2 linked regions of the Paraburkholderia bryophila genome follow. The protein of the gene in region 2 interacts with the protein of the main gene of each other region in a pairwise test. Links are inferred from orthologs where the notes say so. Each region holds a gene or a part of one and is shown on either strand. Other genes may lie near its edges. The genes, in order: GGD40_RS29680 and purT.

The links.
Region 1: the proteins of purT (region 2) and GGD40_RS29680 interact in binary tests that used the Escherichia coli proteins (3 or more experiments, as listed by UniProt). The link is inferred for Paraburkholderia bryophila from one-to-one orthologs.

Annotation. Positions count from the first base shown.
Region 1 is NZ_JACCAS010000002.1:1,932,594-1,943,291, forward strand. Bases 5,083-8,041 are described here. They hold GGD40_RS29680 (polyprenyl synthetase family protein), read left to right. Parts: upstream 5,083-6,100; coding sequence 6,101-6,982; downstream 6,983-8,041. Other genes in these bases: GGD40_RS29670 (aromatic ring-hydroxylating oxygenase subunit alpha), read right to left, coding at 5,083-5,487; GGD40_RS29675 (exodeoxyribonuclease VII small subunit), read left to right, coding at 5,796-6,104; dxs (1-deoxy-D-xylulose-5-phosphate synthase), read left to right, coding at 7,068-8,041. Also shown: polA (DNA polymerase I), read left to right, coding at 1-668; GGD40_RS29655 (NAD(P)/FAD-dependent oxidoreductase), read left to right, coding at 824-2,173; GGD40_RS29660 (dienelactone hydrolase family protein), read left to right, coding at 2,347-3,219; GGD40_RS29665 (sulfurtransferase), read right to left, coding at 3,319-4,188; more of GGD40_RS29670, read right to left, coding at 4,381-5,082; more of dxs, read left to right, coding at 8,042-8,975; GTP cyclohydrolase FolE2, read left to right, coding at 9,239-10,045; tRNA (adenosine(37)-N6)-threonylcarbamoyltransferase complex transferase subunit TsaD, read right to left, coding at 10,135-10,698.
Region 2 is NZ_JACCAS010000001.1:1,683,527-1,694,100, reverse strand. Bases 2,939-5,773 are described here. They hold purT (formate-dependent phosphoribosylglycinamide formyltransferase), read left to right. Parts: upstream 2,939-3,663; coding sequence 3,664-4,884; downstream 4,885-5,773. Other genes in these bases: GGD40_RS07565 (MliC family protein), read left to right, coding at 5,430-5,773; GGD40_RS37215 (DUF6726 family protein), read left to right, coding at 5,138-5,314; GGD40_RS07580 (META domain-containing protein), read right to left, coding at 2,939-3,438. Also shown: GGD40_RS07585 (FtsK/SpoIIIE family DNA translocase), read right to left, coding at 1-2,712; more of GGD40_RS07580, read right to left, coding at 2,851-2,938; more of GGD40_RS07565, read left to right, coding at 5,774-5,798; GGD40_RS07560 (acetolactate synthase large subunit), read left to right, coding at 6,129-7,781; GGD40_RS07555 (aldehyde dehydrogenase family protein), read left to right, coding at 7,816-9,252; GGD40_RS07550 (DEAD/DEAH box helicase), read left to right, coding at 9,677-10,574. UniProt on the Escherichia coli protein: Involved in the de novo purine biosynthesis. Catalyzes the transfer of formate to 5-phospho-ribosyl-glycinamide (GAR), producing 5-phospho-ribosyl-N-formylglycinamide (FGAR). Formate is provided by PurU via hydrolysis of 10-formyl-tetrahydrofolate.

The sequences.
Region 1 (10,698 bases), on a different replicon or contig from region 2:
CGCAGATCGAATTGCGCATCATGGCGCACATTTCCGGCGACGAATCGCTGCTGCGCGCGTTCTCGCAAGGGGAAGACATTCACCGCGCCACCGCGGCGGAAATCTTCAGCGTGACGCCGCTCGAAGTGTCGAGCGATCAGCGGCGCGTGGCCAAGGTCATCAACTTCGGCCTGATCTACGGCATGAGCTCGTTCGGCCTTGCGTCGAATCTCGGCATTACGCGCGACGCGGCCAAGCTGTACATCGACCGCTATTTCGCGCGGTATCCGGGCGTGGCGCGTTATATGGACGAAACGCGGGTCAGCGCGAAGGCCAAGGGTTATGTGGAGACCGTCTTCGGCCGCCGCCTGTGGCTGCCGGAAATCAACGGCGGCAACGGTCCGCGCCGTCAGGCCGCCGAGCGCGCCGCGATTAACGCGCCGATGCAGGGCACGGCCGCCGACCTGATCAAGCTCTCCATGATCGCGGTGCAGAATTGGATCGAGGAGTCGAAGATTGGCACGCGCATGATCATGCAGGTGCACGACGAACTGATCCTCGAAGTGCCGGACGCCGAATTGTCCGAAGTACGCAAGCGCTTGCCCGAATTGATGTGCGGTGTCGCCGACCTGAAAGTGCCGCTGGTCGCCGAGGTAGGCGCCGGCCTGAACTGGGAAGAGGCGCATTGACGCAGGTGTGACGGGATGCGATATCGTCGTGCGCATGTCACATATGCGCATTGATAGCTTGTGACAACCCGTGCTGCTCGCGGACAATCGCTGAAAGACGGCGCGTTGCGACGCGCCGTGCGACGCATAACCGATCAGCAAACACGGAGAGTTCAATGCATCGATTTATCGTCGTTGGCGGGGGAGCGGGCGGGCTCGAATTAGCGACGCGTCTGGGCGATCGCTATGCGCCTCACAAGAACAAAGGCGGTGTGCGGGCGCAAATCACGCTCGTCGACCGCAATCCCACCCACATCTGGAAGCCGCTGCTGCATGAAGTGGCGGCCGGCAGCATGGACCCGTTCACGCAGGAACTCGAATATGCCGCGCAAGCTCGCTGGCACGGCTTCGAGTTTCAGCAGGGCGAACTGGCCGGTCTGGACCGCGCCAACAAGCGTCTCACGCTCGGCACCGTGCTCGACGACGACGGCGCCGAGCTGCTGCCCGAACGCGAACTCGAATACGACACGCTGGTCATCGCGATCGGCAGCACCACGGCGTTCTTCGGCGTGAAAGGCGCGCCGGAGTTTTCGCTGGCGCTCGATACGGTCAGCCAGGCCGAGCGTTTCCGCAAACGTCTGATCGCGGCTTGCATGCGCGCCGAGCATCAGGTGCATGAGCCGGTCGAAGCGGTGCCGGACGTGGGTGTGCCCACCGAGCCGCGCATTCAGGTGGCGATTGTCGGCGGCGGCGCGACCGGCGTCGAATTGTCGGCGGAATTGCGCAACACCGCGCAGGTGTTGTCCGCGTACGGCTTGCATAAGCTCGATCCGCGGCATGACGTCGGCATTGTGCTGATCGAAGCGGGGCCGCGTATTTTGCCGGCGCTGCAGGAGCGTGTTTCGACGGCGACCGCTGAACTGCTGACCAAGCTCGGCGTGAAGCTGATGATCGGCGAGACCGTGGCCGAAGTCGCGCCCGGCATGATTCGCACGGCGAGCGGTAAAACCGTGCGCGCCGATCTGACGGTGTGGGCGGCGGGCATCAAGGCGCCGGCGATTCTGAGCCAGCTCGACAGCCTGCCGGTCAATCGTTTGGGGCAACTCGTCGTGCGCCGTACGCTGCAAACCGAGATCGACGACAACGTCTTCGCGCTCGGCGATTGCGCCGCGTGTCCGTGGCCCGGCAATGAGCGTAACGTGCCGCCGCGCGCGCAGGCCGCTCACCAGCAGGCGAGCTTTCTGATGAAGGCGCTCGCCGCGCGGCTCGACAACAAGCCGCTGCCGGAATTCACCTATCGCGACTTCGGCTCGCTGGTGTCGCTCGGGCATTTCAGCGCGGTCGGCAATCTGATGGGCGGCGTGATCGGCGGCAATATGCTGATCGAAGGGTTGTTCGCGCGGTTCATGTACATGTCGCTGTACCGGCTGCATATCGCCGCGCTGCACGGCTATGCGCGGATGGTGCTCGATACTTTCGCGCACTGGTTGCGGCGTACTACGCTGCCGCGGGTCAAGCTGCACTAAAGGTAACGGCGGGCAAGGGCGATTGCGATTGCGTATGCGATTGCGAGGGCGGGGCGGCGGGTGCTGCGGCCTTCGCTTCGCGAAGGTTGCATCTGCAACGGGATACGCGTCAGGCGTATCCTGTTGCCTCCCTTAGCAACCTCACGCAACCTTTTGCAGTCAAGGAGCGCCGCATGCTGAAACCTGAGATCGACAGCCTGGTCCCGCACGTTCCCTTCAATCGACGCACCTTCATCAAAGCCGCGCTCGGCACCGGATTCGCGGCCGCCGTGTTGCCGGTGTCGGCACAAACCATCCATACCGATAGCGACGGCCTTGAAGCCGGCGAAGTGGCCGTGCGTTCCGGCGACACGCTGGTGCCCGCGTACCGCGCGCAGCCGAAGGGCAAGACGAATCTGCCGGTGATCATCGTCGTGCATGAGATTTTCGGCGTGCACGAGCATATCGCCGACGTGTGCCGGCGCTTTGCAAAGCAGGGTTATCTGGCGATTGCGCCGAATCTGTACGAACGGCAGGGCGATCCCACCGTTTATACGAGCATGCAGCAGCTCAGTGAGCAACTGGTCAGCAAAGTGCCCGACGATCAGGTGATCGGCGATCTGGATGCTACCGTCGCCTGGGCGGGCGAGCATGGCGGCGATCTGAACCGGCTCGGCGTGAATGGTTTCTGCTGGGGCGGCCGGATCGCGTGGCTGTATGCCGAGCACAATCCGCGGCTGAAGGCGGGTGTGGCCTGGTATGGCCGTGTGACCGGGCAGAAAACCGCGATGAACCCCGCGAATCCTCTCGATGAAGTGGCGCAGTTGCATGCGCCGATGCTTGGCCTATATGGACGGCAAGATCAGAGCATTCCGCAGGACACGCTCGAGCAGATGAAGCGGGCTATCGCGCAGGGTCCGGAGGCGGGGCGTGGGTCGCAGTTCGTGGTGTACGACGACGCGGGGCACGCGTTTTTCGCGGATTATCGGCCGAGCTATAAGAAAGCCGATGCCGAGGATGGCTGGCGGCGGGCGTTGGTTTGGTTCCGGCAGCACGGCGTGGCGTGAGACGCGGAGCTCGACGACACGATTAAAAAAGCCGTTGCCGCTTTTTACAGCGACAACGGCTTTTTACCCAACCAGTCAGCAGTTCGCGGCTACTTTCGCTTAAGGATTCGGTCCGGTCCCAATCGGCCGGTTCGAATCCGCACTCCATTCGCTCCACGAGCCCGCGTACAACGCTGCGCCATGCAGGCCGGCGACTTCCATCGCCACCGCATTGACGCATGCCGTCACGCCCGAGCCGCATTGCAGCACCACATGTTCCGGCGACGTATCGCCCAACAGCGCGTGGAATTCCTCACGCAACGTGTGCGCGGGCTTGAAGCGGCCGTCGGCGGTGAAGTTGTCCGTGAAAAAGCGGTTGAGCGCGCCCGGGATATGGCCGCCGACGCGATCCAGCGTCTCGTTCTCGCCGCGATAGCGATCGGCAGCGCGGGCGTCGACTACCACGCGTTCCTTCGAGGCAAGGTTGCGCTCGACCGTTTGCACATCGACCGTGACGGCCAGCGGCGCGCCCGCCTTGAAGTCGCCCGTATTCTGCGCCGGCGCGTCTTGCGTGAGCGGCAGACCGGCGGCCTCCCAGGCCTGCAAGCCACCGTCGAGCAGCGCGACCGCGTCATGTCCGAGCCAGCGCAGCAGCCACCACGCCCGAGCGGCGTACATGCCGCCTTGCGAGTCATAGGCGACAACCTGCTGTCCCTGCTTGAGCCCGCGCGACTCCAGCGTCTCCACGAGACGCGCGCGATCCGGCAGCGGATGACGTCCGTTCGTGCCCGTCTTTGGCCCCGACAGATCGCGATCGAGGTTCAGGTAATGCGCGCCCGGCAGATGCCCGGCCAGATAGGCTTTCTCGCCCGCTTCCGTGTCGGCCAGATCGAACCGGCAATCGATGACGAACACGCTGCCCGGCGCAGCGGTGAGCCGTTCCGCGAGATTCGTCGCGGAGATCAGCGTGGTGTAGTGAGTGTGCGGCATGACGTCTCCTTCATACGGGCGATGGCGGCTCCGTTCGGCGGCATGTCGCCGCGAGCGGATGGCCGAGCTATCCCGTTAGTCTAAACAAAAAAAGACGGACCGAAGTCCGTCTTTCCTTGTGTTGGCGCTGCTTGCTGGAGCTGCCTGAGCATGAAGCGGGTCACGTCCCGCTCAAACGCCGATCAGATCACATCAGATCGCGCCGAGTTCGCGCCGCAGGAACTCGTGGAAGTGCTGCATGCCGTCTTCCATGGGGCTCTGGTACGGACCGACCTGCGACTCGCCGCGGTCCATCAGCGCGCGGCGGCCGGCGTCCATGCGCTCGGCGATCTCGTCGTCTTCGCTGGCCGTTTCCATATAGGCGGCGCGTTCGGCTTCGACAAACTCGCGTTCGAACAGCGCGATTTCCTCAGGGTAATAGAACTCCACCACGTTGGTGGTTTTCTGCGGCCCGCGCGGAATCAGCCACGACACCACCAGCACGTGCGGATACCACTCGATCATGATGCCCGGGTAGTACACCATCCAGATCGCGCCGAATTCGGGCGGGTTGCCGCCGCGGAAGCGCAGCACCTCGTCGTGCCACTTGCGGTACGTCGGGCTGCCCGGCTGTTCCAGATCCTTGTGCACGCCGACCGTCTGGACGCTGTACCAGTCGCCGAATTCCCACGTCAGGTCGTCGCAATTGACGAAGCTGCCGAGGCCCGGATGGAACGGCGCGACGTGGTAATCCTCCAGATAGACCTCGATAAAGGTCTTCCAGTTGTAGTTGCACTCGTGCACTTCGACGTGATCGAACATGAAGCCCGAAAAATCGAAGTGTTGGCTGGGACCGAGGCGTGCCAGATCGCGCGCGACGTCACGCCCTTGCGCTTCGAACAGCAGGCCTTGCCAGTTTTGCAGCGACGTGGCGCCCAGATTCAGACACGGGTTGTCCGCGAAATGCGGCGCGCCGAGAAGCTGACCGTTCAGGTCGTACGTCCAGCGATGCAGCGGGCAGACGATGTTCTCCGCCTGGCCGCGGCCGTTGAGCATGATGGCTTGCCGGTGGCGGCACACGTTCGACAGCAGCTCGACTTGCGATTGCTGGTTACGGACGAGCACACGCCCCTCGCTCTCGCTGGGCAAGGCAAAATAATTCCCCGCCTCGGGCACCATGAGATCGTGGCCGATGTAACGAGGACCTTTCTTGAAAAGGGTTTCGATTTCGCGCGTTAGAAGCGCTTCGTCAAAGTAAGCCGTGACTGGCAGCTGGCTGTGGACAGACCGCAACTGCAATGCATTGCTCAGATTGGACATTCCCACTCCCGTGAAGACGTGAAAGCAGTGAACAACCCAACCATCGAAGATTCGATTTAGGGAGCCCGCGATTATACCCGTTTCCCCTGGTACGGGGCACGTAAGTAGTTCATTTGGATCAAAAATGTCGAGGAAGTTCGTGGTTTTTTTGCGCTGACCCAAGGATTCTTTTCTGAGACACTCAGCGGGCGCGCACAGGGCAAATCGGGGGTGAACGTAGGGGAAAGGCTCGGCGCAGGGCGGCGAGCGGATCGGAAATGTCGCTTTTGCCGTAGAATGTCCGACTTGTTTTAATTTTGCGACTATTCATGGCGAAGACCGCATCGAAAGAGGCTGCTGCCGCGCCAGCTGAAGGCGTCGACACCTTGCCGCTGCCCGAGAACTACGAGGCCGCCCAGGCGGAACTGGAAGGGCTGGTGGCGCGCATGGAAAGCGGCAATCTCAGTCTCGAGGAGTCGCTGACCGCCTACCGGCGCGGCGCGGCGCTCGTGGCGTTTTGTCAGCAGCAGCTCGAAAAGGTCGAGCAGCAGGTGCGCGTGCTCGACGGTGAGACGCTCAAACCGCTGCCCATGAACAGCGCAGGCACAGCCGCTACTGAGAGCGGGGACGACCTATGACATTCGAACCATGGATGCGCTCGGTACTCGAGCGCGTCGAAACGGCACTAGAACATTACCTGCCGACCGAGACCACCGAGCCGGCCAAACTGCATGAAGCCATGCGCTATGCGGTATTGGGTGGCGGCAAGCGGGTTCGCCCGCTGCTGTGCCACGCGGCCGGCGAGCTGACCGGCGCGCGCGCCGAATGCCTCGATGCGGCGGCGGCGGCGCTGGAAATGATTCACGTGTATTCGCTCGTGCATGACGACATGCCCTGCATGGACGACGACGCGCTGCGGCGCGGCAAGCCCACGGTACACGTCCAGTACGACGAAGCCACGGCGCTGCTGGTCGGCGACGCGCTGCAGTCGCAGGCATTCGTCGCGTTGACGTCGGACGTTCTGGCGCCGGCACAGCAGGCTTCGCTCGTGCGTGAACTGGCGTTGGCGAGCGGCTCGATCGGCATGTGCGGCGGTCAGGCTATCGACCTGGCCAGCGTCGGCCATACGCTGACGCGCACCCAGCTCGAAACCATGCACCGCATGAAAACCGGCGCCTTGCTGCGCGCCGCGGTGCGCATGGGCGCGCTGGCAGGCGAGACGCCGGACGCGGACGCGATGCGTTCGCTGGACGCGTATTCGGCCGCTGTCGGCCTCGCGTTTCAGGTCGTCGACGATATTCTCGACGTCACGACCGACTCCGCGACGCTCGGCAAGACCGCAGGTAAAGACGCGAAGGACGGCAAGCCGACCTACGTGTCGATTATTGGGCTCGACGCCTCGCGCACGCTCGCAGCACAGCTGCGTAGCGACGCTCATGCTGCACTGGCGCCGTTTGGCGCACGCGCGCAGCGTCTTGCCGAATTGGCCGACCTGGTAGTGAACCGGGTTAGCTGAACGCGAAAAGCCCGCCGCCGCGCACCTTCACCCCGGGTGCATGTATGAAGTGCGGGCGCGTAAGTTTTCCTACAATGGAACGACGATGTACGACTTGCTGAAAACCATCGACGACCCGGCGGCCTTGCGCCGCCTCGATCGCCGCCAACTGCAACCGCTTGCCGACGAGTTGCGCGCCTTTGTGCTCGACAGCGTATCGCAGACGGGCGGCCATCTTTCGTCCAACCTCGGCACGGTCGAGTTGACCATTGCGCTGCACTATGTGTTCGACACGCCGCGTGACCGGATCGTCTGGGACGTCGGCCATCAAACCTATCCGCACAAGATCCTGACCGGCCGCCGCGACCAGATGCACTCGCTGCGTCAGCTCGGCGGCATCTCGGGCTTCCCGAAGCGTGACGAGTCGGAATACGACACGTTCGGCACTGCGCACTCCAGCACGTCGATCTCGGCCGCGCTCGGCATGGCGATCGCGAGCAAGCTGAAGGGCGAACACCGTACGGGCATCGCCGTGATCGGCGACGGCGCGATGACGGCCGGCATGGCCTTCGAAGCGATGAACAACGCCGGCGTCGAAGACGACGTGCCGCTGCTGGTCATTCTGAACGACAACGACATGTCGATTTCGCCGCCGGTCGGCGCGCTGAATCGCCATCTGGCGCGTCTGATGTCGGGCCGCTTCTACGCCGCCGCGCGCGCCGGTGTCGAACGCGTGCTGCGCGTCGCGCCGCCCATGCTCGATCTGGCCCGCAAGCTCGAAGAGCACGCGAAGGGCATGATCGTGCCGGCCACGCTGTTCGAAGAGTTCGGCTTCAACTACATCGGCCCGATCGACGGTCACGACCTCGATTCGCTGATCCCGACGCTGCAGAACATCAAGGAACTGCGCGGTCCGCAATTCCTGCACGTCGTGACGAAGAAGGGTCAAGGCTACAAGCTGGCCGAGGCCGATCCGGTGCTGTATCACGGCCCGGGCAAGTTCAATCCGGCAGAAGGCATCAAGCCGGCTACGACGCCGTCGAAGAAAACCTACACGCAGGTGTTCGGCGAATGGCTGTGCGACGCGGCCGAGCTCGATCCGCGCGTGGTGGGCATCACGCCGGCCATGCGTGAAGGCTCGGGCATGGTCGAGTTCGAGAAGCGCTTTCCGGATCGTTACTTCGACGTCGGTATCGCCGAGCAGCACGCGGTGACGTTCGCCGGCGGCCTCGCCGCGGACGGCATGAAGCCGGTGGTCGCGATCTACTCGACCTTCCTGCAACGTGCTTACGATCAGTTGATCCACGACGTCGCGCTGCAAAATCTGCCGGTGGTGTTCGCTATCGACCGCGCGGGTCTGGTCGGTGCCGACGGCGCCACGCACGCGGGTGCTTACGACCTGGCGTTCCTGCGCTGCATCCCGAACATGACGGTGATGGCCGCGTCGGACGAAAACGAATGCCGCCAGATGCTGTACACGGCGTTGCAGCAATCGAACCCGACGGCCGTGCGCTATCCGCGCGGCGCCGGCACGGGTGTCGCAACCGTCAAGCAGATGGCTGTGCTGCCGATCGGCAAGGGTGAAATCCGTCGCGAGACTTCGCAACCCGCGGGCAAGCGGATCGCGATTCTGGCGTTCGGCACGATGGTCGCGCCGTCGCTGGCCGCCGCCGAACAACTGGACGCTACCGTCGCGAACATGCGCTTCGTGAAGCCGCTGGACGCGGATCTGGTCCGTCAGCTCGCCGAAACGCACGACGCCATCGTCACGGTCGAAGAAGGCTGTGTGATGGGCGGCGCGGGGTCGGCCTGCGTCGAAGCCCTGCTTGAAAGCGGCGTATTGCGGCCGGTGCTCCAACTGGGCCTGCCCGACCAGTTCATCGATCATGGCGATCCGGCCAAGCTGCTCGCCGCGTGCGGCCTCGACGCCGCAGGCATCGCCAAGTCGATTCGCGAGCGCTTTCTGTCGAGCGGCGCGGTCGGCGGTCAGTCGTCGGTGAAGCGCGTCGCTTAAGGCGTCGCATCAGGCGGCGCGGCTCGTCGCCCGAGCCGCGTTGCTATCGTGGTCATAGCAATCTCCAACTTGAATCGATGGGCCTTCGGGCCCATCATCCAACGCCGGCCGGGGCCGGCGTTCGCCGTTGCGCGACCTGATCGGCACGGCCGCCGAGCGACCCCGAACTGTCGGTTCGCGACAGTCCGCGGCAGCCTTCCAAGGTGACTTCCTGCGGAGCGAAAAAACTGCGCGGCCCGGCGTTTTCTGGAAAGGACAAGACAATGAATCAGATGAATCCCGCCTTTGTGATGCCCGACGTGCAAAGCACGCCCGATACCCGTCAGATCCCGATTCAGCGGGTCGGTGTGAAGGCCGTGCGTCATCCGTTGACGGTGCGCACGCAAGGCGGCGACGTTCAGCCGACGATCGGCACGTGGAATCTCGACGTGCATCTGCCCGCTGACCAGAAGGGCACGCATATGTCGCGATTCGTTGCGTTGCTTGAAGAGAACAAGGTGCCGCTGGAGTCGGCCACGTTCCGCACGATGCTCGCCGCGATGCTGGAAAAGCTCGAGGCCGAGGCCGGCCGTATCGAAGTTGCGTTCCCGTATTTTGTGAACAAGACCGCGCCGGTGTCGGGCGTGCAAAGCCTGTTGGACTACGAAGTCACGTTGACCGGCGAGACCCGTAACGGCGCGACGCGTCTGTTCCTGAAGGTGCTGGTGCCGGTCACGAGCCTGTGCCCGTGCTCGAAGAAGATCTCGCAGTACGGCGCGCACAACCAGCGCTCGCACGTCACGATCAACGCCGAATTGGCCGGCGACGTGGCCGTCGAAGAACTGGTTCGTATCGCTGAAGAAGAAGCGTCGTGCGAACTGTGGGGCCTGCTGAAGCGTCCGGACGAGAAGTTCGTCACCGAGCGCGCCTACGAGAATCCGAAATTCGTCGAAGATCTGGTGCGCGACGTCGCGCAGCGTCTGAATGCGGACGAGCGGATCGTCGCGTATGTGCTTGAGGCTGAGAACTTCGAGTCGATTCACAATCACAGCGCGTACGCGGTGATCGAGCGGGATAAGCGGATGGTTTGATACGTTCATTAGCCCACGCTGGTCGCCAACGAAAAGCCGCTCTAAAAGAGCGGCTTTTTTACGTGCGCCGAACTACTGAGCTTTCGAGCTTAGCGTGCGAGCGAAGTCAGATCCCAGCGCGGTTTCACCGTGAACGCGTAGTCTTTGCCCGACTGATCCGGCCAGCGCTGCAAGCGCAACGCGCCGGCCAGCGCGATCATCGCGCCGTTGTCCGTGCACAGCGACAAATCCGGGTAATGCACATAGAAATTGCGTTTCTTCGCTGCGGCGGAAAGCGCCTCGCGCAGTTGCCGATTCGCGCCCACGCCGCCCGCCACCACCAATCGGTTCAGCTTGGTCTTTTTCAGCGCGGCCAGCGACTTCACCGCCAGCACTTCGACTGCTGCGTCCACGAAACCGCGGGCCAGATCGGCTTTCGCCTGCTCGCAAATATTCGCGCCGCCGAGCTTTTTTGCATGCGTGAGCACGGCGGTTTTCAAGCCGCTGAAGCTGAAGTCGAGGTCGCCGGAATGCAGCATGGGACGCGGAAGCACCACCGCGCCGGGCGTGCCGAATTCGGCCATGCGCGACACTTCGGGGCCGCCGGGATAACCGAGGCCGAGCAGCTTGGCGGTTTTGTCGAAAGCTTCGCCGGCCGCGTCATCCAGCGTTTC
Region 2 (10,574 bases):
TTCGAAACCGTTGGCCGGGCTGTGGCCGCGTAGGGGTGGACGTTGGGCGGCGGGGGTGGGGTCGGCGGGTTCGGCCGGCTCGCTGGACTCGATGGACTCGACGGACTCAACGGACTCAATCGGTCCGGCGGATTCGACGGGCGACGCTGACGGTGAAGTCGTTCCTGCCTGCGCTGCAAACGGAAAGCGAACCACATTCGATGCCGGCGACGGAACGTCTGTCGGCTGCACGTCGGCGACTACGTCCGCGGCGCTATGGGCCGTTGACGATTCCGATGCCCGCAATGCGCCGGATGGGGCAGGGGAGTCCACCGTTTCCGCTGCGCGTGGCGCCGCGTCTTCGCTCGGGCTCTCGATATGCGGCGACGGCGTGACTTGATGCGGCGGCACCGATGTTTCCGACGGTGCGTCGCTGCGCACAGGCGATTCGCTCGCTGACAGCGCCGCGTGCGACGACGCGGCAGCATCGGTGATGGTTTCCCAAGGCGCGAGCGGCTTCGGGATGACGACCTCGGCAACCGGCGCCGGCGTTGTGGATGGCGGCTGAGCGACCGGCTCGGTCTCTGCCGGGTGTGTTGTTGCGGTATTCCCGGCTGGCGCTGCGTTTTCCGATGCCGCTACGTGCGAACGCGGCGAGAACTGGGCGGCCGGTTGCGCGTTTTCGACGTCGGTGTTCGCCAGATATTCAGCATGAGCGACGAATGGTGTTGCGTCGTCTTCTGCGTTTTCTGCGTCGTTTAACGGAGACTCGTTGTTGGACGTCTCGCTCTGTTGCAAGCGGGCCGCAAAGATCTGGAACGGCGTGGGTGTGGCGACAGGCGCGGCAGGCTGCGAGGTGGGGGCAACGGCAACCGTGGGGGTGAACGAAGTCACAGGCGCATCCGTCGCCGATGCGGGCGCCACGACCGGCGCGAATGCTGGCGCGGCTGTCAACGGCGGTTGAATGACCGGCGGTTCAATCGGCCATTGCACGACGGGTTCGGCGTTGGCGTTGGCGTCGGTGTCGACGTTGGCTTTGGTGTCAGCGTCTGCGTGGGTCTCGGCTTCGTTGTGAGCGTGTGTTTGGGCGTCGGCTTCCGCTTCGGCTTTGGTGTCAGCGTGGGCGTCAACGTCAACGGCAGCGTCAACACGAGGGGCAACGTCAACGTCGGCGCGTGCGTCAGCGCCAAGCGGTGCATCGAATGCGCTGTGCGCATGCCGTGCTTCAGGCGATATCGCGAACGCGGCTTCAGTCTGCTCCGCTTCAACCGTGGGTTGCGTCGGGTGAACATGCTCAGCTTCGGCTGAGGCCGAAGCCAAGGCCGCCGCATTCGTCAGCCCCGTGCCGAGCTTTGCATTTTCCGCGCCGCTCGTGCGCGCGAGGCTCACGCCGGCAATGTCGGTCCAGCGTGCGGTGTTTTCCGCGATGCTGCGCAGCGTCTCCTCTACGCTCGCGGGCGGTGCGACTTTTTGCGTGGTCGGCATGGGTCGCGTGTACCCGGAAGCGACCGGGCGACGTGTGCTTGCCGTCGACATTGCGATGTCGTCGCGCGGCGCAACTGGGGACGGTTGTCGCTGCACGGTAGCGCGATTGATCGGACCCGCCGGAGTCGCTGAGCTTTGACCGGTCGACGGACGACCCGTTTGGATTGCGGCGTTCCTGACGGAACCCGCAGCCGTGTTTGCGGGTGAACTTGTGAAAGCCGGTCCAGCAGTACGAGGCGCGGCGCGTGTCGCAGCCGCAGTCATGGTGTGCGCCGTTTTCGCGGCGCCGGCTTGAGCGGCGGCAGCGCTTGCGGCACTTGCCAAACCTGCGGCGCTCGCCAGACCGGGAGCGCTGGCCAACCCACCGGCATTCGCGGTGCCCGGAGCGCTGGCCAAGCCACCGGCATTCGCGGTGCCCGGAGCACCGGCCAAACCAGCAGCACCGGCCGCCGATCTTTGCTCACGCAACCATCCCGCTGGCGCAACTGGCTCAGCGGGCATCCACGCGGCCTTATCCGCGCCCGACTTTTGCGCGGGCATCTGCGCTTGCCGCGGCGGCGTCGCTACGCCCGTGCGCAGCACCGGCTCCGCCGGCTGCGCCGCGCGGGCCCGCGACGGCGTCGCACCGGCACGCCAACTCGCACCGGCATTCCGCGCCGCCGCATCCTTAGCCGCAGCAGTAGTAGCACCAGCAGCACCCGCACCGGCCGCCCCCACATCCGCCACACGCCCACGCGCGGGCGGCCGCCAAACCGTCGGCCGCGCGTAACGGCCGTTAGTCTTAGGCGCCATGGTATTAGTCGTCGGCGACACATGCGACGACACACCCTCGTCGACGCTGCGATGACGGCGCGCTTCTTCATCGCGTTTAGCCAGCCCGCGCGACAAGCCCAGCCCAAACGCGCCATCGGCCCACACGGCGACATCGCGCCAACGGAAATCGATCAGCCAGGGCAGGCTGATGCCGAGCAGCGCCAGCGCCGCGAGCGGCGTGCCGATATGCCCGAGCAGATGGCTGAAGCCCGTGGCCAGCGCGTGGCCGAAACCGTTCACACCGACCACGTCGAGTAACGACGCCTCCAGCGTGCAGCTCGCCACCATCACGCAGACGAAGCCGAGCCACAGCCGGATCGTGCCCGGGCCGCGCAAACCCGCGCCGCCCGGCAGCACCGACTTCACGAGACGCCACAAAAGAGGAATGAACCAGACGGCCGACCCGCCGAACCAGCCGAAAACTACCGTGTGCATGCTAGACATCAACGAATGACGGACGCGCGAGAACGCAATCCGTCGAGTTTAAACCGGCGAAGCCAGCGGCTTCGAAAGCAGACGCAAGCGAGCTTGCGTCGAAAGAAAAACGGTGCGTTGCCGCGCTCCGCGCGCCGGTCATTTAGCGCTGCGGTCGAACGTCAGCGTATCGCCGTTATCGAGCACCAGTTGCATCTGCTGCGGCGCGCGCATCTGTACGCCGGTACGGTCGATATGCGTCAGCGCGTTCAGATACGCACCTTCGATCTGGCCGCCCGGCGTCATGCACGCCATGCGCGTGCCGCCCAGCGTGCCGAAGCTCAGCTTGCCGTCTTTCAGCCCATACGAACCCATGTAGCGGTTGCAACCGGAAAAGCCGCTCGCGTGCCGCTGGCCTTTGTCGGTGGAGAGCGTGAGCGTGATCGGCGCGCCCTGATCGGCGGACGGAATATCGCGCGCGCTGCCGTCGGCCTGCTTCCACCCGCTCAGCACCCAGCTCGTGTCATCGAGCAATTGCGTGGCGGCGGGGTTGAACGGGTCGGGAGCCGCGGCTTCCGAATCGGGATGTTTCGGGATCGCGCAGGCGCTCAACAGCGCGGCGACGCCTAGCCCGGCCAAAACCGTGCGCGCATGAGGAACAAAACGCGGAGCAGAACGCAGAGCGAAATACGAGACGAAAGGTGAGGTAAAGCGCGCAATACGTCGCGCGGAGGAGCTTTGGAGCATGGCGTCGTTCCTCTTCAAACTGGCGAAGGCGTAAGGGTAACGCACTAAGCTCGCCGCACGCGAGCGCAACGGCGTGCAAAGCGCTTAATCGGTCCGCGGCGCGCCTGCGCGCCCCACGCGCAGATGACAATGCAGACGCCGCGAGCAAGGCGCGGCGAGGGGTCAGCATGTTAACATCGCGTTCTATCCAATCCCACCCTCATCCGACTTTTATCTGGAGACCCCATGCAGATCGGCCAACGGATCGGCACGCCCCTTTCTGAATCCGCTACGCGCGTCATGCTGCTCGGCGCCGGCGAGCTCGGCAAGGAAGTGATCATCGCGCTGCAACGGCTGGGCGTCGAAGTGATCGCCGTCGACCGTTACCCGAACGCGCCGGGCCACCAGGTCGCGCATCGCGCTCACGTGATCGACATGACCGACCGCGCCGCATTGCGTGCGCTGGTCGAGCAGGAACGCCCGCATCTGATCGTCCCCGAGATCGAAGCGATCGCGACGGAGGCCCTCGCCGCGATCGAAGCCGACGGTCTCGCCGAAGTGATCCCGACCGCGCGCGCCACGCAGCTCACGATGAATCGCGAGGGTATCCGCCGTCTGGCCGCTGAAGAACTCGGCTTGCCGACTTCGCCGTACGCGTTCGCCGACTCGCTCGACGAACTGCGCGCCGGCATCGCCAAAGTCGGCTATCCGTGCGTGGTGAAGCCGGTCATGTCGTCGTCGGGCAAGGGCCAGTCGGTGCTGAAGAGCGACGCCGATGTCGAACCCGCGTGGCAATACGCCATGGCCGGCGGCCGCGTGAATCACGGCCGCGTGATCGTCGAAGGCTTTATCGACTTCGAGTACGAAATCACCCAATTGACGGTGCGCGCGATCGACCCGGCGAGCGGCGCGGTCAGCACGTATTTCTGCGATCCGATCGGCCACGTGCAGGTGGCAGGCGACTACGTCGAATCGTGGCAGCCGCAGCCCATGAGCCCGCTCGCGCTCCAACGCTCGCGCGAAGTCGCGGAGAAAGTGACGACGGCGCTTGGCGGCCGCGGCCTGTTCGGCGTCGAGCTGTTCGTGCGCGGCGACGAGGTGTGGTTCTCGGAAGTTAGCCCGCGTCCGCATGACACGGGTCTGGTCACGCTGTGCTCGCAGCGCTTCTCGGAGTTCGAACTGCACGCGCGCGCGATCCTCGGTTTGCCGGTGGATACGTCGCTGCGGGCGCCGGGCGCGTCGGCGGTGATTTACGGTGGTCTCGACGAAACCGGCATCGCGTTCGAAGGCGTGGCGGCGGCGTTGGCCGTGCCCAACGCCGATCTGCGGCTGTTCGGCAAGCCGGAGAGTTTCCTCAAGCGTCGTATGGGCGTGGCGCTGGCCACCGGCGAGAATCTCGACGAGGCTCGCTCGCGCGCGAAGCAGGCCGCGGCGGCGGTGCGGCCGGTGTCCACCAAGTCGAAGTGACGTTGACGCGACGTCGAGGTGACGTCGAACAATGCTACGCGAAACAGGGCGAACGAATGCACGGCGACTTGTGTCTATGTGCCATACAGTCCGCCGTGTGCGCGGAACCCGAATCGTTGAAGCAAGTAAGCAAGTGTACGAGGTAGGCATGGTGCAGGGATTCCGCAGCAGTCAGTCGAGCAGTTACTTTGAGTCCGGGTCTGAGTACGACGCGGGTGTCGAGTCCGTTGCCCGCGCTGGAAAACAGCGTGGCGTGGCCGGGCGGTTGGGCGCATTGAGCGTGGTGCTCGCGTTGAGCGCCGGGCTGACAGGTTGCGGTCTCGCGGCCGCGCCGTGCCGGGTCGCATCGGCGGGACTGAAGATCGTGCCGCTGGTCGGGCACGTCGCCGCCGCGCCGACCGACGCGTGCGCCAGTGTGATCGATCCGTAAGCACGCGGTCGGCGATGTCGAGGCGCTTCATGCAGCCGCGCTGCGCGGCGGCGTCCGTCGCGCCATCGGCATCGCGCGACGCATCGGCGGCAAGCAGCAACTAACGAGGCTTCCTATGAAGAAATGGCTTGTTGCAGTCACCACGGCGGCCGGTCTCGCGGCGCTCTATGGCAATGCGTGCGCCGAACCGTTACGCCTCGCCGAGATTCAAACCAAAAACCGTCAGACGCACAAATACACCTGCGCGACCGGCAAGATTCTGCAAGTCACTTACTGGAACGCGGCCAACGGCCAGAGCTTCGCGCTCGTCCCCGTGAAGGGCCAGCAGCTGCTGTTCGTCAACACGCTGTCGGCGTCCGGCGCGAAATACCAGGCCGGCAGCTACACGTGGTGGACCAAGGGGCCGCGCGCCGACCTGTACGACGCGACAGACGGCGAAAACGCACCGCCCATGCTGTCCGACTGCGTCACCATCAATCGCTGAACGCGATGCGGCGGCCTTGGCTGTCAACGCCGCCTGTTTTGATTGCTTCGCCTGCGCGGCCTGCTTCGCCCGCGTCACCTGCGTTACCCGCATCGCCTGCCTCTCCTGCGTTACCCGCCTTCCGCCGCGCGGCACTGCCCGCCCGCACACATCCTTTCCGTTCGAGTAGTAAGCTGTCCGGCGTGGCATGCACCACGCCGTTCCGCCATGCCGCGCGTTCTCCGCGCGGCTGCTGTCGTCTTCGATCGTCCGTATTGTCCGTTTCGTCCGTTCCCGGACCCTGACGGCCGGGCTCACGGCCCGCGGCCGTTTCATCAAGCGAGACCCTCCATGAAAGCATCGGACCTGTTCGTCAAATCGCTGGAAGCCGAAGGTGTCGAGTACGTGTTCGGCATTCCCGGTGAAGAAAATCTCGATCTGCTCGAATCGCTGCGCCGCTCCAAAATCCGTCTGATCCTGACGCGCCACGAACAGGCGGCCGGTTTCATGGCCGCCACCTACGGGCGTCTCACCGGCCGCCTCGGCGTCTGTCTGGCCACACTCGGCCCAGGCGCGACCAACTTCGTGACCGCCGCCGCGTACGCGCAACTCGGCGGCATGCCGATGCTGATGGTTACCGGCCAGAAGCCCATCAAGTCGAGCAAGCAGGGCCATTTCCAGATCGTCGACGTGGTGCGGATGATGGAGCCGCTCACCAAGTACACGCGGCAGATCGTCTCGATCGGCAATATTCCGGCGGCGGTGCGCGAAGCGGTGCGGCAGGCCGAAGAAGAACGGCCCGGCGCGACCCACCTCGAATTGCCCGAAGACGTCGCGCATGAAGAGGGCGACGGCAAGCCGATCCCGAAGAGCTTCAGCCGCCGTCCGGTGGCCGAGGAAAAAGCCGTGGCGCGCGCGGTCGAGGCGATCAAGAGCGCGAAGCATCCGCTGCTGATGATCGGCGCGGGGGGCAATCGCAAAACCACCACCAAGATGCTGCGCGAGTTCGTCGACCAGACCGGTATTCCGTTCTTCACGACGCAGATGGGCAAGGGCGTGATCGACGAATCGCATCCCATGTGGCTCGGCAACGCGACCTTGTCCGACGGCGATTTCGTGCACCGCGCGATCGATCACGCCGACTGCATCATCAATGTGGGCCACGACGTGATCGAGAAGCCGCCGTTCTTCATGCGCAGCGGCGAGGCGGGCGAGAAGACGGTGATTCACGTCAATTTTCTCGGCGCGGAAGTGGATACGGTGTACTTCCCGCAGATCGAAGTGGTCGGCGATATCGCCAACGCGGTGTGGCAACTGAAGGAAAGTCTGAAGGAGCGTCAGGAGCATTGGGACTTCACGCGCTTCAAGGAGATCAAGCAGCACTTCGAGGCGCATCTGGTCAAAGGCCAGCACGACGACCGCTTCCCGATGTACCCGGTGCGGATCGTCAACGACGTGTACGAGACCACGCCGGTGGACGGCATCGTGTGTCTGGACAACGGCATGTACAAGATCTGGTTCGCCCGCTATTACCGCGCGCACGAGCCGAATTCGCTGCTGCTCGATAACGCGCTGGCGTCGATGGGCGCGGGCTTGCCGTCCGCGATCGCCACCAAGATCGTGCATCCGGACCGCAAGGTCATGGCCGTGTGCGGCGACGGCGGCTTCATGATGAATTCGCAGGAACTGGAAACGGCGGTGCGCCTGAAGCTCGATCTGGTGGTCCTGATTCTGCGCGACGACGCGTTCGGCATGATCCGCTGGAAGCAGGAAAACATGAATTTCCCGGACTACGGCATGACGCTGGCGAATCCGGATTTCGTCGCCTACGCGGAGAGTTATGGGGCGAAGGGGCATCGGATCGAATCGGCGGCGGAGTTCGCGCCTTTGCTGCGCGAATGCTTCGTCACGCCGGGCGTGCATGTGATCGATCTGCCGATTGACTATTCGGATAACGAGCGCGTGTTGAACCGCGAGATCAAGCGGTTGAGCGCGCAACTGTGAGCACTGTCAGGCATCGGAACAAGGAGAGCGCGTCATGTTGAACAAGACTTACCCGTACTACCTCGCCAACGAAGCAGTGGCGGCCAACACCGATCTCGAAGTCACCGACAAATTCAGCGGCGAAGTGGCCACCCGTGTGGCCATGGCCGACGCCGCCGCGATCGACCAGGCGATCGGCCACGCGGTCGCGGCGATGCCGGCCATGCGCGCCTTTCCGCCGTTCAAGCGTCAGGCGGTGCTCGAACACTGCGTGAAGCGCTTTCGCGAGCGTTACGATGAACTGGCGCTCGCGCTGTGCATCGAGGCCGGCAAACCGATCAACGACTCGCGGGGCGAGGTCACGCGGCTGATCGATACGTTCAAGGTGGCCGCGGAGGAATCGGTGCGGATCGACGGCGAGATCATCAATCTGGAGATTGCGCCGCGCGCCAAGGGCTATCACGGCTATGTGAAGCGCGTGCCGATCGGGCCGTGTTCGTTTATCTCGCCGTTCAATTTCCCGCTGAATCTGACCGCGCACAAGGTGGCGCCGGCGATCGCGGCGGGCGTGCCGTTCGTGCTGAAACCGGCGAGCCGCACGCCGGTCGGCGCCTTGATCATGGGCGAGATTCTGGCGGAAACCGATCTGCCGAAGGGCGCGTTTTCGATTCTGCCGGCGCACCGCGACGGCGCGGATCTGTTCACCACCGACGAACGTTTCAAGCTGCTGTCCTTTACCGGCTCGCCGGCGGTGGGTTGGGATCTGAAGAAAAAGGCCGGCAAGAAGAAGGTGATTCTGGAGCTGGGCGGCAACGCGGCCGCGATCGTCGATGGCGATCAGGGCGGCAAGCTCGACTACGTGGTTGACCGGCTGGCGTTCGGCGCGTTCTATCAGTCGGGGCAGAGCTGTATCGGCGTGCAGCGGATTCTGGTGCACGCAAGCCTCTACGATGCGCTGCGCGAGAAGCTGATCGCGAAGACGAAGTCGCTGATCATGGGCGATCCGAAAGACGAAAAGACCTTCGTGGGGCCGATGATCTCCGAATCGGAATCCAAACGCCTCGCCGGCTGGATGGACAGCGCGGTGCAGGCGGGCGCGACGATCGTCGCAGGCGGCAAGGTGGAGGGCGCGATGTTCGAGGCCACGCTGCTCGAAGGCGTGAAGCGCGATAGCGACCTGTACCGCAAGGAAGCGTTCGGTCCGGTGGCGATCCTCGAGCGTTTCGACGACTTCGGTGCGGCGCTTGCCACCGTCAACGACAGCGACTTCGGTCTGCAAGCCGGCATCTTCACGGATTCGCTCGCGAATGCGCACCGCGCGTGGGACGAACTCGACGTGGGCGGCGTGGTGATCAACGACGTGCCGTCGTTCCGGGTCGACAACATGCCGTACGGCGGCGTGAAGGATTCCGGGCTGGGCCGCGAAGGCGTGCGCTACGCGATCGAGGACATGACCGAATTGCGCCTGATGGTGATGCGCGAAACCTGGTAAGCGCGGGTAAATGGCGGTTAGCCCCCGGTGAGCGCCGGCTGTCACGGAACTGTCGCCTGCGCGCACTACGCTCGCCAGCGAGGCGCGGCGGTGTTTTTGCCGGTGTTTTGCGGGTGTTTGCCGGAATTGGTTGGGCTTGGTGGCATGCGCAGCGCGTTGCCGGTCGCCGCACAGCGAGCGGCGGCGCGGCTTTCGCCGACGTAAGCAGAAAGCCGGCGGATGCGCCATGAGTGTTTTTGCTGAAGTGCTACAATACCGGCCTTTCCGGCGGGTGTTTCCGCCGGCCGGAGCCGGCCGCATTTTTTCCTGCTTTACCAACGGGTCCCGTGCGGAACGCCGTGGCTCCGCCTTCATCACAATGCCCTCTGCGGTTCCGACCGCTGCCGCGCGCACGCGCCAAGCGCATTTATTAGCGAAAGCCACCATGTCCGACACAGCCGTCACGCCCAGCACTGCGACTTTTGATCAATTCGGCCTCGCGCCCGACATCCTGAAAGCCGTCAAAGAATCGGGCTACACCACGCCGACGCCGATCCAGGAACAGGCGATTCCCGTCGTGCTGGCCGGCCGTGACATGATGGGCGCCGCGCAAACCGGCACCGGCAAGACCGCGAGCTTCTCGCTGCCGATCATCCAGCGGCTGCTGCCGCAGGCGAGCACGAGCGCTTCGCCGGCCCGCCATCCGGTGCGCGCGCTGATTCTCACGCCGACCCGCGAACTGGCCGACCAGGTCGCCGCGAACGTGCAGTCGTACGCGAAGCACACGGCGCTGCGCAGCACGGTGGTGTTCGGCGGTGTCGATATGAACCCGCAGTCCGAAGCATTGCGCCGCGGCGTCGAAATTCTGATCGCCACGCCGGGCCGTCTGCTCGATCACGTGCAACAGAAAACCGCCAATCTCGGCCAGGTGCAGATTCTGGTGCTCGACGAAGCCGACCGGATGCTCGACATGGGCTTCCTGCCGGATTTGCAGCGCATTCTGAATTTGCTGCCGAAAGAACGTCAAACGCTGCTGTTCTCGGCCACTTTCTCGGGCGAAATCAAGAAACTGGCCGCTACGTATCTGCGCGACCCGCAGACCATTGAAGTTGCTCGCAGCAATTCCACCGCGACCAACGTGACGCAAATCGTCTACGAAGTTGCGGAAGGCGATAAGACCGGCGCGGTTGTGCAACTGATTCGCGAACGCAGCCTCAAGCAGGTGATCGTGTTCTGCAACAGCAAGATCGGCGCGAGCCGGCTTGCGCGCAGTCTGGAGCGCGACGGCGTGGTCGCGACCGCGATTCACGGCGACCGTACGCAGAACGAGCGGATGCAGGCAC